2 regions of the Psychrobacillus sp. FSL H8-0484 genome follow, and region 1 is predicted to be linked to the other one. Evidence: riboswitches for the same ligand, from Rfam matches in the RefSeq annotation. Region 1 holds a riboswitch; the other holds the start of a gene.
What was found. A riboswitch is a leader RNA that binds a small molecule or an ion and turns the genes downstream of it on or off. The one in region 1 is predicted to bind lysine.
Positions count from the first base shown of each region.

Region 2: another riboswitch for lysine. It lies ahead of MHH81_RS20215 (transporter substrate-binding domain-containing protein); the one in region 1 lies ahead of MHH81_RS15050 (Na+/H+ antiporter NhaC family protein).

Region 1 is NZ_JBBOSZ010000001.1:3,073,722-3,081,351, forward strand. Features, by position in the region: gene lipA (lipoyl synthase) at 1-543, opposite strand, end outside; gene MHH81_RS15050 (Na+/H+ antiporter NhaC family protein) at 676-2,235, opposite strand; lysine riboswitch at 2,325-2,508, opposite strand; gene yunB (sporulation protein YunB) at 2,557-3,321, opposite strand; gene MHH81_RS15060 (bifunctional metallophosphatase/5'-nucleotidase) at 3,363-4,736, opposite strand; gene MHH81_RS15065 (sulfite exporter TauE/SafE family protein) at 4,813-5,631, opposite strand; gene MHH81_RS15070 (DUF72 domain-containing protein) at 5,633-6,484, opposite strand; gene sufB (Fe-S cluster assembly protein SufB) at 6,610-7,630, opposite strand, start outside.
Region 2 is NZ_JBBOSZ010000001.1:4,080,390-4,088,019, reverse strand. Features, by position in the region: gene MHH81_RS20225 (cation:dicarboxylate symporter family transporter) at 1-289, shown strand, start outside; gene MHH81_RS20220 (SLC45 family MFS transporter) at 351-1,541, opposite strand; lysine riboswitch at 1,800-1,982, shown strand; gene MHH81_RS20215 (transporter substrate-binding domain-containing protein) at 2,112-2,957, shown strand; gene MHH81_RS20210 (amino acid ABC transporter permease) at 3,024-3,779, shown strand; gene MHH81_RS20205 (amino acid ABC transporter ATP-binding protein) at 3,799-4,533, shown strand; gene MHH81_RS20200 (GNAT family N-acetyltransferase) at 4,598-5,314, shown strand; gene MHH81_RS20195 (heme oxygenase) at 5,365-5,703, opposite strand; gene MHH81_RS20190 (hypothetical protein) at 5,707-5,931, opposite strand; gene MHH81_RS20185 (TraB/GumN family protein) at 6,139-7,305, shown strand.

The sequences.
Region 1 (7,630 bases):
AACTCTCGGCGTTAAACGACGTACGGTTTCAATATTGTGATTTAGAATATCCGGTTTGGCATCCATAATATTTTGGATGTTTTGCTCGATTCCACCCATATCCGAAGGTAAAACTTCAATTGTTGTGAATGGATTTTTACGGCGGATTGCACGTATTGTTTCCGCAAATACTTCCGAGCCACCGTCTTTTAAATCATCACGAGCTACCGCAGTAACAACTACATGTTTTAAATTCATAATAACTACTGAATCTGCAACACGTTCTGGTTCTGCTAGATCTAGCTCAGTTGGTAGCCCAGTTTTCACTGCACAAAAACGACATGCACGTGTACAAACTGCTCCTAATATCATAAATGTTGCTGTTCTTCGCGAACCCCAACATTCATGGATATTTGGACATCTCGCTTCTTCACATACTGTATGTAAATTATTTTCACGCATTAATTTTTTTAGACCCTTGTAGTCTTCATTTGTATTTAATTTTATTTTTAACCAATCAGGCTTGCGCTCATGCTCAGTTTTTGTTGGTTTGCACGATGTCACTACTCTCGACCCCATTCCAAATAAACTAACTTTACTGTTGTCAATGTAACATATTATGAGAATTCAAACAACCTTCTGAATCTATATTTACCTAGTATAAATAAGTATTGAGAGGTTTCTAAGTAACATGTATTAATTGGCTTTTTTACCTCTAATTCTCCAAGCAGTAAATAATAGTATAATCATAACTACAACTGATATAAAACCAATCATTACCGACCCTGTCAATCCTAAAACTAAATAACCAATTCCAGCAATTACGGCGCTAATAATGGCGTATGGTAATTGTGTTGTAACGTGGTCAATTACATTTACCCCTGCTCCAGTTGCTGACATAATCGTAGTATCTGAGATAGGAGAGCAATGGTCTCCAAAAACTGCTCCAGCCAATACAGCCGCAAGAACTGGTAATAATAACTCGGGTTCTATGGCCATTATAATACTTGCTCCAATTGGTAATAAAATCCCGAAAGACCCCCATGACGAACCTGTTGCAAATGCCATAAACGCTGTTAAGACAAATAATAGGAAAGGAATGACCCCAACTGGGATATTGTTTTCCGTTACCAATTTAGCTAAAAACGCACCTGTTTCTAATTCATTGATTAAAAATGACAAAGCCCACGCAAATACGAGTATAAAGATTGCCGGTAGCATAGAGTTAACACCTGTGACTAGAGCTTTCCATACGTTGCTAATGTTTGCACCCGGATTTGTTTTAAACTGACGTAAATACAATAATATAGATAAAGTACTTGCTGTTAATCCTCCGATAAGTAGAGAAAATGGAACATTCATATTTTCAAAAATCACCAGTAGATTAAATTCTCTTCCAGACAGGTTGTAGCCTGTCCAAAACATGGCTAATAGTGTTACAACAACTAATGAAATGATAGGCAGTACTAGGTCAATTACTTTACCATAATTATTTTCCGGGAAATCCCCTTGAAGATCCCCTGGATTTGTTTTCTCCATATCGAATAGTTGACCTGTTTCTAACGCTCTTTTTTCATGTTTTTTCATATCTAATATATCAAAGTCTGTCCATGCAATAAAAAATACAATGGATAGAGTTGCAATTACATAAAAATTCATTGGCGCCATTAACATAAATGCTTGTAAGGGTGTATACTCAGTTATTGCGTGTGTCGTAAAAATAACCCCTAGCTGTGAAATTAAAAAAGCACCCCAGCTGGAAACTGGTGATATCACGCAAACTGGTGCAGAAGTAGAATCGATAAAATAAGCCAGCTTTGCACGTGATACTCTATGTGAATCGGTAATAGGTCTTGCTATTTGTCCAACTGCTAGTGCATTAAAATAATCATCTACAAATATGATGATTCCTAAAAATACAGTAAGTAGCTTTGAACCCCGTCTTGTCTTAATTCTTTTAACCGCCCATGCAGCAAATGCCTCACTCCCACCAGACAAACTAACAAATGCTGTCACAACGCCTAATAACAATATAAAGAGTAATATATAAATATTATGCGTATTTAACCCTTCATCCCAAAAAGAAGTTTTAAAAGATTCCCATAAGAGTGTTAAAGAATCTACAGGAGCAAAACTCTCTACAAGTAATGCAGCGGAAACAATCCCAGCTCCTAATGATAATAAAACCCTTTTTGTGACTAAAACCATAATAATTGCTAATAATGGTGGTACTAAAGAAAAAATTGTATTCTCCAAAACCTGCTCCTCCTCAAAATAAAAAAAGCCACCCTAATTATTATAGGTTGGCTTCTACTATTGAATTTAAGTATTAAAACTTTTATCCATATTTTTGTAGCTCCCCATTTATATAAATCATATAAATGACAGTGTTATTTTTATTCAAAATAACCCCAACTAAATATTGTTTGACCAACCATATCTAATTTCGGCAAAACTTCCTTTCGTATACGATCCTCGGTGTCATCCTACCGTATAGTACTTTTAAGCTCTGCAGCCTCTACCTATTTTATTCATTTACATTATAGTATCAGTAATTTCTATGCATCTTAATATTTTTTATTTTTCTGGCAACGGTAAAGGCACTTCTACAGATGGAGAGTTCCCTTCACCTTTCGTGTAAATATAAGGCACTTGCCCTTGCACTAATCCCATTGCAACCGGAATATTTTGCTCTACGACACTCATTTTGCTTGCCAATGGAACGATAATTTGGACATTTACTTTTATATGGATACTGACCTCTACATACGCATTATTAATACCAAATTCCTGAATGGTTGGCACTACATTTGATTGGACATTTCCGATTACATGAAACCGAATCGGAATTTTAGGACCTAAGTTACCAATGAGTGGAATATTCGTTGCCTGCCCCATCGGCACGAAAAATACAACTCCCCCTTGATCCTCCATCGTTTGCTTGTCATATTCGATGTCATCTAAATAAGGCAAACTCGATAAATTTCCTTGCTCAGCTTGCTCTAAATGCGATTGTACTAAACTATTTGTATCGGATAGAACACGATTAATGATCTCTGTATTAAATTTCGTTGTGACCATATTTGCACTATCGGATGGCACTTCTTCAATAATATCATTTACATCTAATACGTTAGCCGTTCTCGAATTAATGGCTTTACTAATAACCATGGACGCAATTTTATTCGTTTGGACTTCCGCATATCGAAGATAGGTTGGAGTTAGTTGTGCATTCACATAATAAAAAACTCCCGCAACCGATAGGATGAAGCATGCAAGAAAAATCGCTAATTTTCGCTGAGTAGTTAATATGGAGAAACGCTTCTTTTTTCGATAGAACAACAAAAAATCCCCCTAGTTACAATATGTAAACGGAGGGATTTTCATGACAAATATATACGTTCTTCTATTTTTCCATACCATTTTACAACATCACGAATCATCTCTGGCATAAAATATTGCTTATTAGCAAACTTTAACGTAGGAAAGAAATAGCCAAATGTAAACATATCTAGCGTAGCTAGTGTATATATGTTATCGAGATTTAACAATTCATCCTTAATAAAAAGGTCACCGAATTCATTTTCTATAAGTTGTTCATACAGCATGGAACCTAAATATTTCCCACGGAAACCAAGTCCTTTTACTTCTAGACTCGGCCATTTTTCATTTTTAGAGGTCTCTATAATTTCTAGTAATTCTGATCCGGTCAATGTAATCACACACGGATTAATCGGATGTGGTAAACAACCATGTAAATCACTAGCCGTAATAGGACCTTTCGGTAGATCCGTTAAAAAGATACCTGCGGGAAACATAGCACAGTCAGCATTAGTAAAAGTAATTAACGCCTTTCCAAAAAAACTGGATAAGTCAGAGCCACTAAACCATTCCTTTGCTAATAGAGAGCGATTTTCAAATACAATAGTGGAAAGTTTTTGATTCCCTATTTCCTTCCATTTTTCTAACTGAAGTTCTGCCTCTTTAGGAACCGGTAAATTTTCCGTAGAATACAAGGTCGCTTGCCTAGAAACAATTTTTTTACTGTCTAGGTCATATTCTATCGTCACATGCCCCACGTACATACCAAATTTGCCCGTAGCAGCTTGTAATGTATTCGCTATTACTTTCCCTTCCTCAAAGATATGATGAGTATGAGAACCTAAAATAAGATCTATTTCAGGTATTTCTACGGACATTGTTTCATCCAGAGAAATGCCTAAATGAGACATACAAATTAATATATCTACGCTAGTTCCGATTTCCTTACAAACTTCCTTCAAGCGATCCATTGGATTTTGGATTGACCAACCTAATTTTTCATAATACTCTCCAAAATCAGCGGTTGCAGCGACAAGACCAATTTTAATTCCTGAGGGGGTGGTATGAATTTTATATGGAAGTACCCAAGAGGGAATATTTCCTTTTAAGTCAGTAAAATTGGACACGATGACTTCAAACTTAGCATCGGAATATAAAGTGTCCAGCTCCTCATGACTCAGCGTTATACCTTCATTGTTACCAATCGTTACGTAATCGTATTGCGCATCATTTAGTAGTTGGACATTCCCTTTTCCAAGAGTGCCTTCAGTATAAATATTCGATCTATCTATATGGTCCCCGATATCTAGCGTAAGATAGGAATCAGTTGGTCCATGATTTTTTCGGCGTTCTGAGAGAAATTGATGAATTGTAGGCCAGTTTCCTAAATGACTATGCAAGTCATTCGTATGATAAATATGTATTGTCTCTCTCATTCTCCACCCACCTCTTTATTTATATATATATTCACAAAGGCCTACAGTAGACGTTTGGACGTATTCCTGAATAAAGTTATAATAATCCAGCGATAATAGAGCGTATACCAAGTAATAGCAGTACAATACGAAGTGCCAAAACAAGTGTTTCTGAGTTTAACTTTTTGTTTAATCTTGCTCCAATTTTTGCTCCAATATAAGCAGCTGGAATAACTGGAATTGTGTATAACCAAGGGACATTTCCTAACGAAATATGCGTTACTGAATTGACGATCGACGAAAGGAACACCATGAACATTGACGTCCCAATTGCAACGTGTGGTGGAAATAGGAATAATAAAATCATTGCTGGTACGATAATCGAACCTCCACCAATACCAAATAACCCAGATGCAAAACCAACTGCAAATGTTAATATAAGTGCAAACCAAACAGGATACCCATATACATATGTACCATTCTCATCTTTGAATGTTCTTTTCTTGCCATTCTCGACAAACCAATGGACTGGCTTCAAATAATTACGAACAAGCAATAGCATAGATAAGATTACAAGTAAAATACCAAAGTATAAATTAAAGGAAGGTAAGTCTAATCCTTTATTCACCCAAGCACCTAAAATTGTTCCAGGTATACTTCCAATAAAGAAAATACCTCCACTTTTGAAATCGACTGTTTTCGTTTTCATATAAGAAAGGGTAGAAGAGAGTCCAGTAAAGATCATCATTACGACAGATAATCCTACCACACTTTGTGGAGTAATATTAGGAATTAAATCGAGAGTAGTACCAAATAATAGTACTGCTGGTACTAAGATAACGCCTCCGCCAAGACCCACTAAAGCTCCAATAATACCAGAAAAAAGTCCACTTACTGCTAATAAAAACCATTCCATTTTACAATCCTCCTTCGAATAGATCTAATTGTTTTGGTGCTAATCCATTAAACTCAATTCCAAGCATTTGCTGAAATGTTTTTGCATTCTTTGCCGCATGCCCACCGGAATTATTATTAAATAATACGATAACTTCCTTTGCTTGCATCTGTAATTGCTCACAAACGTTTTGGATATATGTTAACTCTTCCTTATTATAGTCATATAAATATCGAACTTCTCTCCATTTTTCGTTATTACCTGGATTAAGCCAACCGTATGTATTTCTTCCGTGTAAACGAACAAGTACTTTACTAGAGGTAGCGACTGGCACTAATGGGATACTCCCATCTCCGACCTGTGGTTCATCACAAACACTATGGTGAAAAGAGTTTTCTTTTAAAAATTGAAGGGTAGATTTTCTATACTCTTGTGCATACCAAGACTGATGGCGAAACTCAATGGCCACCTCAAAGTCCTTTAGTTCTTCTCTAACTTTTCGAATATAAGCGACGTTTTCCTTCTCACATTGAAACCATGGAGGAAATTGAACTAATATCATCGAAAGTTTTCCAGCCTTTTGAAAAGGGATAATAGACTGTCGGTATAGCTCGAACATTTCCTCTTGCGAATTAAACGGAAATTCTCCTCGTAAATGACCTGTAATACCCTGATACGCCTTCACAATAAATTGAAAGTTTTCAGGAGTCTCGTTTATCCATTTTAAGCTATTTTTAATAGGTTGAATGGCATAAAAGGCAGTATCTAATTCCACGACAGGGAAATGCGCACTATAATCCTGAAGTTTTTGCTTAGCAGAGGATACATATAAATCAGGATGATCTCCCCAACCCGTTAAACCAATTTGAATCATGCAATCACCTCGTTAATTATATTATCATATCACTGCGTTAGCTTGTCAGACAAAATAAAAGAATTAAAAAAGCAGCAGGAATGAAATTACATTCACTCTGCTGCCTTTTGGACGGTCTATCTGTATTAACCGATAGAGCCTTCCATCTCAAATTTTATTAATCGGTTCATCTCAACCGCATATTCCATTGGAAGTTCTTTTGTGAATGGCTCGATGAAGCCCATTACGATCATTTCAGTTGCTTCTTCTTCACTAAGTCCACGACTCATCAAGTAGAATAATTGTTCCTCAGATACTTTCGAAACTTTCGCTTCGTGCTCTAGAGAAATGTTATCGTTCAAGATTTCGTTGTATGGAATTGTATCAGAAGTAGACTGATTATCCATGATCAATGTATCACATTCAATGTTTGCACGAGCTCCCGTAGCTTTACGTCCAAAATGAACGATACCACGGTATGTTACTTTACCACCTTGTTTAGAAATTGATTTCGAAACAATTGTAGATGAAGTATTTGGAGCTAAATGCATCATTTTCGCACCAGCATCTTGGTGTTGTCCTTTACCAGCGATCGCGATAGAAAGAGTCATACCACGTGCGCCTTCTCCTTTAAGGATAACAGCTGGGTATTTCATTGTTAATTTAGAACCGATATTACCATCAATCCATTCCATTGTAGCATTTGCATCACAAACAGCACGTTTTGTAACTAAGTTGTATACGTTGTTTGCCCAGTTTTGGATGGTAGTGTAACGGCAATAAGCATCTTTTTTGATAATGATTTCAACAACTGCACTATGAAGTGAGTTTGTTGTGTAAACAGGTGCTGTACATCCTTCCACATAATGTACAGATGCGCCTTCGTCTACAATGATTAGCGTACGCTCGAATTGACCCATGTTTTCTGAGTTAATACGGAAGTACGCTTGAAGTGGTGTATCCACTTTTACGCCTGGTGGTACATAGATAAATGATCCACCCGACCATACTGCCGAGTTAAGTGCAGAGAATTTATTATCTGATGAAGGAATAACTGTTCCCCAGTGTTTCTTGAAAATATCTTCATTTTCACGAAGAGCAGAGTCCGTATCTTTAAATACGATTCCCAAATCTTGAAGCTCTTGTTTCATGTTGTGGTAAACAACT
Region 2 (7,630 bases), 1.0 Mb from region 1:
TATTATGGAGCAAATTACTTTAGTTGTAGTATTAATGGTGACTTCTAAGGGAATTGCTGGTGTACCAGGAGTTTCGTTCGTTGTCCTATTAGCTACTTTAGGAACTGTAGGTATTCCAGTTGAAGGTCTTGCATTCATCGCTGGTATTGACAGACTTCTTGATATGGCTCGTACCGTAGTAAATGTAGTAGGTAATGCATTGGCTACAGTTGTAATGGCTAAGTGGGAAGGTAGATTTGATAAAGAAAAACAAGAAGCGTACTATGCTTCTTTAGACGAAATAGCATAAAACCAAATAAAACATGAAAAACCGGCTACTATCCATTGGGTGGCCGGTTTTATTGTGTCATTTATACATTGGGTGGAAGAATAGATTCAGTGGAAGTGGAGGTAGTTTTGACCTTCAGCATGCAGACTAATGCAAAAAGCATACTCCCTGCAGTAGCATTAAATAATATTCCAAAGCCAAATAAATCAATTAAAAACCCGAGAGCCGGTGGGGAAATGATGGCCGCTAATGAAGAAACTAAATAATATAGGCCAGTTCGTGTTCCAAAACTGTGTTCACTCCCAAGAGAAATAATATAAGGATAGGAATTGATATTTATACAAGCCCAAAACATTCCACCAGCTAATAGAATTGCGCGTAACGAAAAGACAGATTCTACCCAATTTAATAGAAAGAAAACGAAGAATAAACCGATGATCCCAATTAATATTACTTTTTTCTTTCCAAAATTTGCACCTAATAGCCCGCTTGGTATGGCGGAAAGCACAAAACTTAATGAAAAAAAAGCTAATGAAAATGCAGAAGCACCTTTGGATAATCCAAGCTCGTTTACTCCATATAAAGTAAATAAAGCCTCCATTCCCTGTATAGCCATAAACCAAAAAAAGATTGCAGCTAACAAGAAAACGGTAGGAGTATTTAATTCTACTTTATAGTTGATTTTTGGTGTGGTCGAGATGGGAAAAGGAATAGCATCTTGGTTTTCCTTAATATTTTTAAAAACAACTACTAAAGCTACTAAGAAAATAATTGAAACCACTAAGAATGGTAACGATTCTTCCATACTGAATAAGAATGAACCAGCACTAAACGCTAATATGCCGCCGCACCCACCCATGAAATTAATAACTCCATTTGCTTTTGTACGTTCTGGTTCAGGGGTAATATCTGGCATTAAGGATATTGTTGGGGAACGGAAAATGGCCATAGATAAATTCATACAAACCATAAAAATGATTAACGTAAGTAAACTAGTATGAAAAGGAATAAGACCATAGAATAAAGCGGTAATGGGGAGACCAATAAGCAAATAGGGCATACGTCGACCGAAACGTGTACTCGTTCGATCACTGCGGTTTCCGATATATGGCTGTAAAAAAAGGGCAAAGTAATTATCAATTGTCATCAGAAAACCAATTAATGCAGTACTTGTAATATAATTATCTAGAAAGAATGGAACAAAGCCGTTATACAATGACCATCCTAAACTTATGCTAAAAAAACCAAAACCTAAAAACCAGATTTTTTTCAACGCAGTTCTCCTTCGAATAACAATTTTTATGAATAAATCAACAGGATTTAATCAGTCGATAATACACTGGCATAACCGAATTCTTTGAAATAACTTAATCCATTAAAAAATGAAGTATACTTTTATATATATGGATTTGCTGAGGGATTGAGTCCTTTATCATACTCGGTCAGAGAAGTGTTTAATCTAGATAGATTGACAGAAAGAAATTGATATTGTAAACTATGAACAATAATTGAATATGACCTCACTTAGTATAGGTGAGGTAGAGGCGCGATATTTAACAGTCTTTAGTGGAGTTTGAGAAGCTATGATGCTAAAGAGAAGGGAATGTCGCCGAAGTTTGTAATATTTCTCCGTATTACTTGCTGGGTCTGTAGTTAAGAACTGCAGGACTGCCGTTATAATCTTCCCGGTTTATAATGGTGTGCTATCTCATTTGGGAAAAGTAGAGGATTTAGGGCAACTATACATATTGCGACCTGAGTTCATCTCAGGTCTTTTTTTGTACAAGTTGTCCTTTTTTAGATTTCATACGCATAGACTGAAAATAAAAGGAGAGTAATAGAAATGAAAAACAAACTATTATTATTATCAATATTTCTTACCGTAATTTTGGTATTAGCAGCATGTGGATCAGACAAAAAGGAAAACAGTGGATCTTCATCAGCTACAGATAAGGACAATACATTTACAGTAGGTTTAGAAGCAGGCTATGCACCTTTTAACTGGACGCAATTAAACGACTCTAACGGGGGCGTGAAAATTGATGGTAACTCAGAATATGCAGGTGGATATGATGTAGAGATTGCAAAAAGAATTGCAGATGGATTAGGAAAAGAATTAGTAATTGTAAAAACAGAATGGGACGGATTAGTACCATCATTAACTTCTGGAAAGATTGATGCAATTATTGCTGGGATGTCACCGACAGAAGAACGTAAAAAGACAATCGACTTCTCTGAGAACTACTACACATCTAACTTTGTAATGGTAGTAAAAAAAGGTGGACCTTTTGAAGGAGCTACTTCTATCCAAGATTTTAGTGGTGCAAAGGTAACTGGACAATTAAATACATCTCATTATGGTGTGATTGATCAAATTGAAGGCGTAAAGAAACAACCTGCATCGGATAATTTCCCTGCAATGCGAGTTGCTCTAGAATCAGGTGTGATTGATGGATACGTATCCGAACGCCCAGAAGGAATTAGTGCTTCTTCAGCCAATGATAAGTTTGCAATGGTTGAATTTACAGACGGATTTGTTGCACCAGAGGAAGAAACAGCGGTTGCAGTAGGACTTAAGAAAAATAGCGATTTAACTGAAAAAATAAATGAAATTTTAGCAAAAATCTCTGAGGAAGATAGACAAGAGATTATGGATGCTGCTATTCAAAATCAACCAGCGGCAGAATAAAGATGAAGTGACACGACACCGGCTGCATCTATTTGCAGTCGGTTTTAATGTTTAAGGAGGAAAAGTATGAGCTTAGAGTGGATTTTATCAATAATAGTAAATAACTGGCCAATGTTCCTTCGTGGAGCAGGTATGACACTTTTAATCTCCATAATTGGTACGATAATAGGAGCTGTTATCGGTTTATTAGCAGGCGTTATACGTACAATACCAGTGCCTGAAAGAAAAGCAAAACGAATTCTTTTGAAAATAGTTAATTTAATTCTTTCCATATATATAGAGTTTTTCCGTGGAACGCCAATGATCGTGCAAGCGATGGTCATTTTTTATGGGTCTGCTTTAGCATTTGGTATAGATATGGATCGAACCGTTGCAGCAATCGTTATCGTATCTATTAATACAGGTGCCTACATGGCGGAAATCGTTCGTGGTGGTGTAATTTCCATTGAAAAAGGGCAATTTGAAGCAGCTCAAGCAATTGGTATGAATCATCTACAAACTATGCTACAAGTTGTATTACCACAAGTTATTCGAAATATTTTACCAGCGACCGGCAATCAATTTATTATTAATATTAAGGATACGTCCGTACTGAATGTAATTGGTGTAACGGAGTTATATTTCCAAACAAAAACAATTGCAGGAATAAACTTTACGTATTTTGAACCATTTTTTGTTGCATGTATGTTGTACTTCATCATGACTTTTTCGGTAACATTAATTTTACGATATTTTGAAAGAAAATTAGAAGGTCCGACTAACTACAGTATGATTGGTCAACCTACACAAATAACTCTTCCCCCAAAAAATGAGGGAATTTAATAGCGAAGGAGGAAAACAAATGGAAAAAGTAATCGATATACAACATTTAAGCAAATCCTTTGGTAATCATGAAGTGCTAAAAGACATTGATTTCTCTGTGAATAAAGGAGAAGTTGTTTGCATCATTGGTTCCTCTGGATCTGGTAAATCCACTCTTCTTCGTTGCGTTAATCTTTTAGAAAAACCAAGTGGTGGTCAAATCATTTATAATGGAGAAAATATTCTAGAAAACATGCACGATATTCATGCTTATCGAACTAAGCTAGGGATGGTTTTTCAGCAATTTAACTTGTTTAATAATCACAATGTCCTAAGTAATTGTGTCGTGGGACAAGTCAAAGTATTGAAACGTTCCAAAGAAGAAGCGGAAAAAATAGCGTTAAAGTATTTAAAAGTTGTTGGAATGGATCAATACGTGAACGCGAGACCAACTCAATTATCTGGTGGTCAGAAGCAGCGTGTAGCGATTGCTCGAGCACTCTCGATGGAACCAGATGTCATGTTGTTTGATGAACCAACTTCCGCCCTTGATCCAGAGATGGTAGGAGAAGTTCTAAAAGTGATGAAAGAACTAGCAGCATCAGGACTTACAATGTTAATCGTCACACATGAAATGGAGTTTGCGAAAGAGGTTTCAGATCGTGTGGTATTTATGGATAAAGGCGTAATTGCAGAAGAAGGGCCTCCAAACCAAATCTTCAATAATCCGACGCAAGAACGAACGAGAGAATTTTTAAAACGCACGTTAAGATAACGTAAAATATTTTGATGGTCGTATTATCTCACGCATTGTATGCAGGAAATGAGGAGATACACAGGTGAATCTTTTTAGTCTGATAAAAAAAGACCGAGAGTACTGGCTTGTTGATCAAGTAAAAGGTGTCAAGAAGAACAACGAAGATTACTTAATTGCTTTTACAACTCTTTTAGATGAATGGAATGCAGAAAAGGTAGGGTACTTGTCCTTACTAATGGACGAAGAAAACGAAGACTGGCTCTTAAAACGTGGGTTTAATAAAGTTTCTTCTATTGTAGAGTATACAAGAAATTTAGAGGAGACATTTAACCCTACCATGGAAATTAAGGTAGATACACTCTCAGAAAGCCATTTAAGTGATTCAGCCTTCGCGGAGTTATATGAATCTTGTAGAAGTGGTTCCGCCAACAAAAATAAACTATTTTCTATTGACCAAATTATGGAGTCCTTTGTAAATGAACTTGGTTCTAAATGGCGTGAGCATTGTTATATATTTTCGAATGGTAAACAAGCTCTAGGTATTAGTATTCCCCATATAGAAGAGGGAACAAGAGATGAAGGAAGACTCTTTTATTTTGGTGTAGTTCCAGAACAGCGAGGAAAGGGTTACGGAACAGTGTTTCATTTACTTTCATTAGAAATAATGAAGCGTTTTGGAGCAAAATCTTATGTGGGAAGTACCGATGAAAATAACCAACATATGATTCGTATTTTTGAAACGAATGGATGTACGTTGCGAGATAAAAAAGGAATTTATCGTATAAATCGAAAACAATAAAAAAAAGTGGGTGGCTCAGAAAACGAGTCATCCACTTTTGTGTATTTAAATTATTTAGCTGGGATCGCTTCTACGGAAGCAGCGACTTTGGAAATAATTAATTGGCTTCCTAAGATTGGAGACTCCTCTGCAGCTTCAGCAGAACCTGGTTCTGGGCGTTTATGAGCTTGTTTAAAAATGTCGCTGTCTTTCCACGCTTGGAAGTTTTTTTCATTATCCCAATACATGTTCACATTCATTTCATCATATTCCGTAAGACCTACTGTAATTGCTACTTCTACCTTAATAAACCCTTCCATTTCTTGAAGAGGACTTGGCTTTGCAAAGGCTGGTGCCATTCTTTCCGCAAAACCTGATTTAGTTTTAATGCGATTCGTTACAATAATCATTGGTCATTCTCCTCTGTAAGATTTATTTGTTAATGTTAGTATACCATCTTCCATTTGGTATATCTTCCATTCACCATAAGTCACTATAATGGTAGTTATGTTCCTGTTCTTCACTTCTTTAGAAATAAGTTGTACCCCATTTTTATCAATGCTTGCAGTTGGTTCATCTGCTAAAATAATTGAAGTACGATTGCGGTACGTTGACGCTCCTCTCTGATAATTGATCACGAAGTCACAGAGTTCTACTGAAGGAAAAAATATACCTATTTCTAGTTTTCTAAGAAATTATTTAATTTCACTATTTTTGGTTGTTTTTTAATAGAACTTAATTGAATTTTATCGTCAAGTACTTCATTATTAACAATAGACAGTCTTTTAGTAATCAATGAATATAGGATTACGTAAAAGAAATACATTCTATGAAGGAAGTAGTTTATGTCGGAAGAAAATATTACTCGCATATATTTAGATGGCAAGGAAATTATTTTAATTGGAACGGCTCACGTTTCCAGACAAAGTGCAGACCAAGTAAAAGAAGTAATTGAAAGAGAAAATCCAGATTCGGTTTGTATAGAATTAGATGAACAAAGATATCAGTCTATAATGGATAACAATAAGTGGAAAGAGACGGACATCTTTAAAGTAATTAAAGAAAAGAAAGCCACCCTATTGTTGATGAATTTAGCTATATCTTCGTTCCAAAATCGAATGGCAAAACAGTTTGATATTAAGCCAGGACAGGAAATGATTCAAGGGATTGCAAGTGCGAAAGAGGTTGGAGCAGAAATAGTCCTAGCGGATCGAAATATCCAAGTAACGTTCTCTCGTATTTGGCATAATCTTGGTTGGATAGGTAAATCACAATTACTTACTTCAGTTTTCTTTAGTATTTTCAGCAAAGATACTATTTCGGAAGAAGAACTAGAGAAGATGAAGACACAAGATACATTGAATGCTGTACTTGCCGAATTTACGGCATCCTTTCCAAAGCTAAAAACACCTTTAATTGATGAGCGCGATCAATACTTGGCTCAAAAAATTAAAGACGCACCAGGAGAAAAGGTAGTGGCAGTATTAGGTGCAGCCCATGTTCCAGGCATTACAGTAGAAATTCATAAAGAGCAAGATTTAGAAAAACTTTCTGCTGTACCCCCAAAGTCGATTGTGCCGAAAATAATTGGCTGGTCTCTTCCTGTGTTAATTGTTGTATTAATGATATTTACATTTTCCGCTAATCCCTCTGCAGGATTGGACCAAGCAATTAGTTGGATTTTATGGACTGGTACGATGGCAGCGATTGGAGCAGCAGTTGCATTAGGTCATCCACTAGCTATCTTGTCAGCCTTCATCGCAGCACCAATTACGGCTTTACATCCTATTTTGGCGTCTGGTTGGGTATCAGGGCTAGTACAGGCCTTTATGAAACGACCAACGATAGCAGATTTTGAAACGTTGTCAGAAGACGTATTCACTATTAAAGGTTTTTGGAAAAACAAAGTGACTCGTGTATTACTAGTAGTAGTTTTAACCAACTTATTTGGATCCCTAGGTACTTTTATAGGTGGGGCAGATGTTATTCGAGTATTCTTAAAGAACTTTTAAATATGGTCCCCCCTTCCAATGGAAGGGGGGATTTTTTAGATAGAAGCAATTGAAATTTTAGAGATACAGTGGATCGGCGAAGTTAATTAATAAGGAGCAGCTAGTTTGTTATTATCAATCAATTATGCAAAATGGCTGCGGTTAGATATGCAGCTCCATTAAGAAAAAGGGTCTGTCCCTAAAGTCATATAGTGACTGAGAGATGGTCCCTTTTCCAATGTATTGATTACCGTTCCAGACGGACGCTTTCCGCGGGCATGGCTTCAGTCACCTCAGGCCAACACGATGTTGGTCACGAAGGCGTTGCCACATGAGGTGGCGTTCT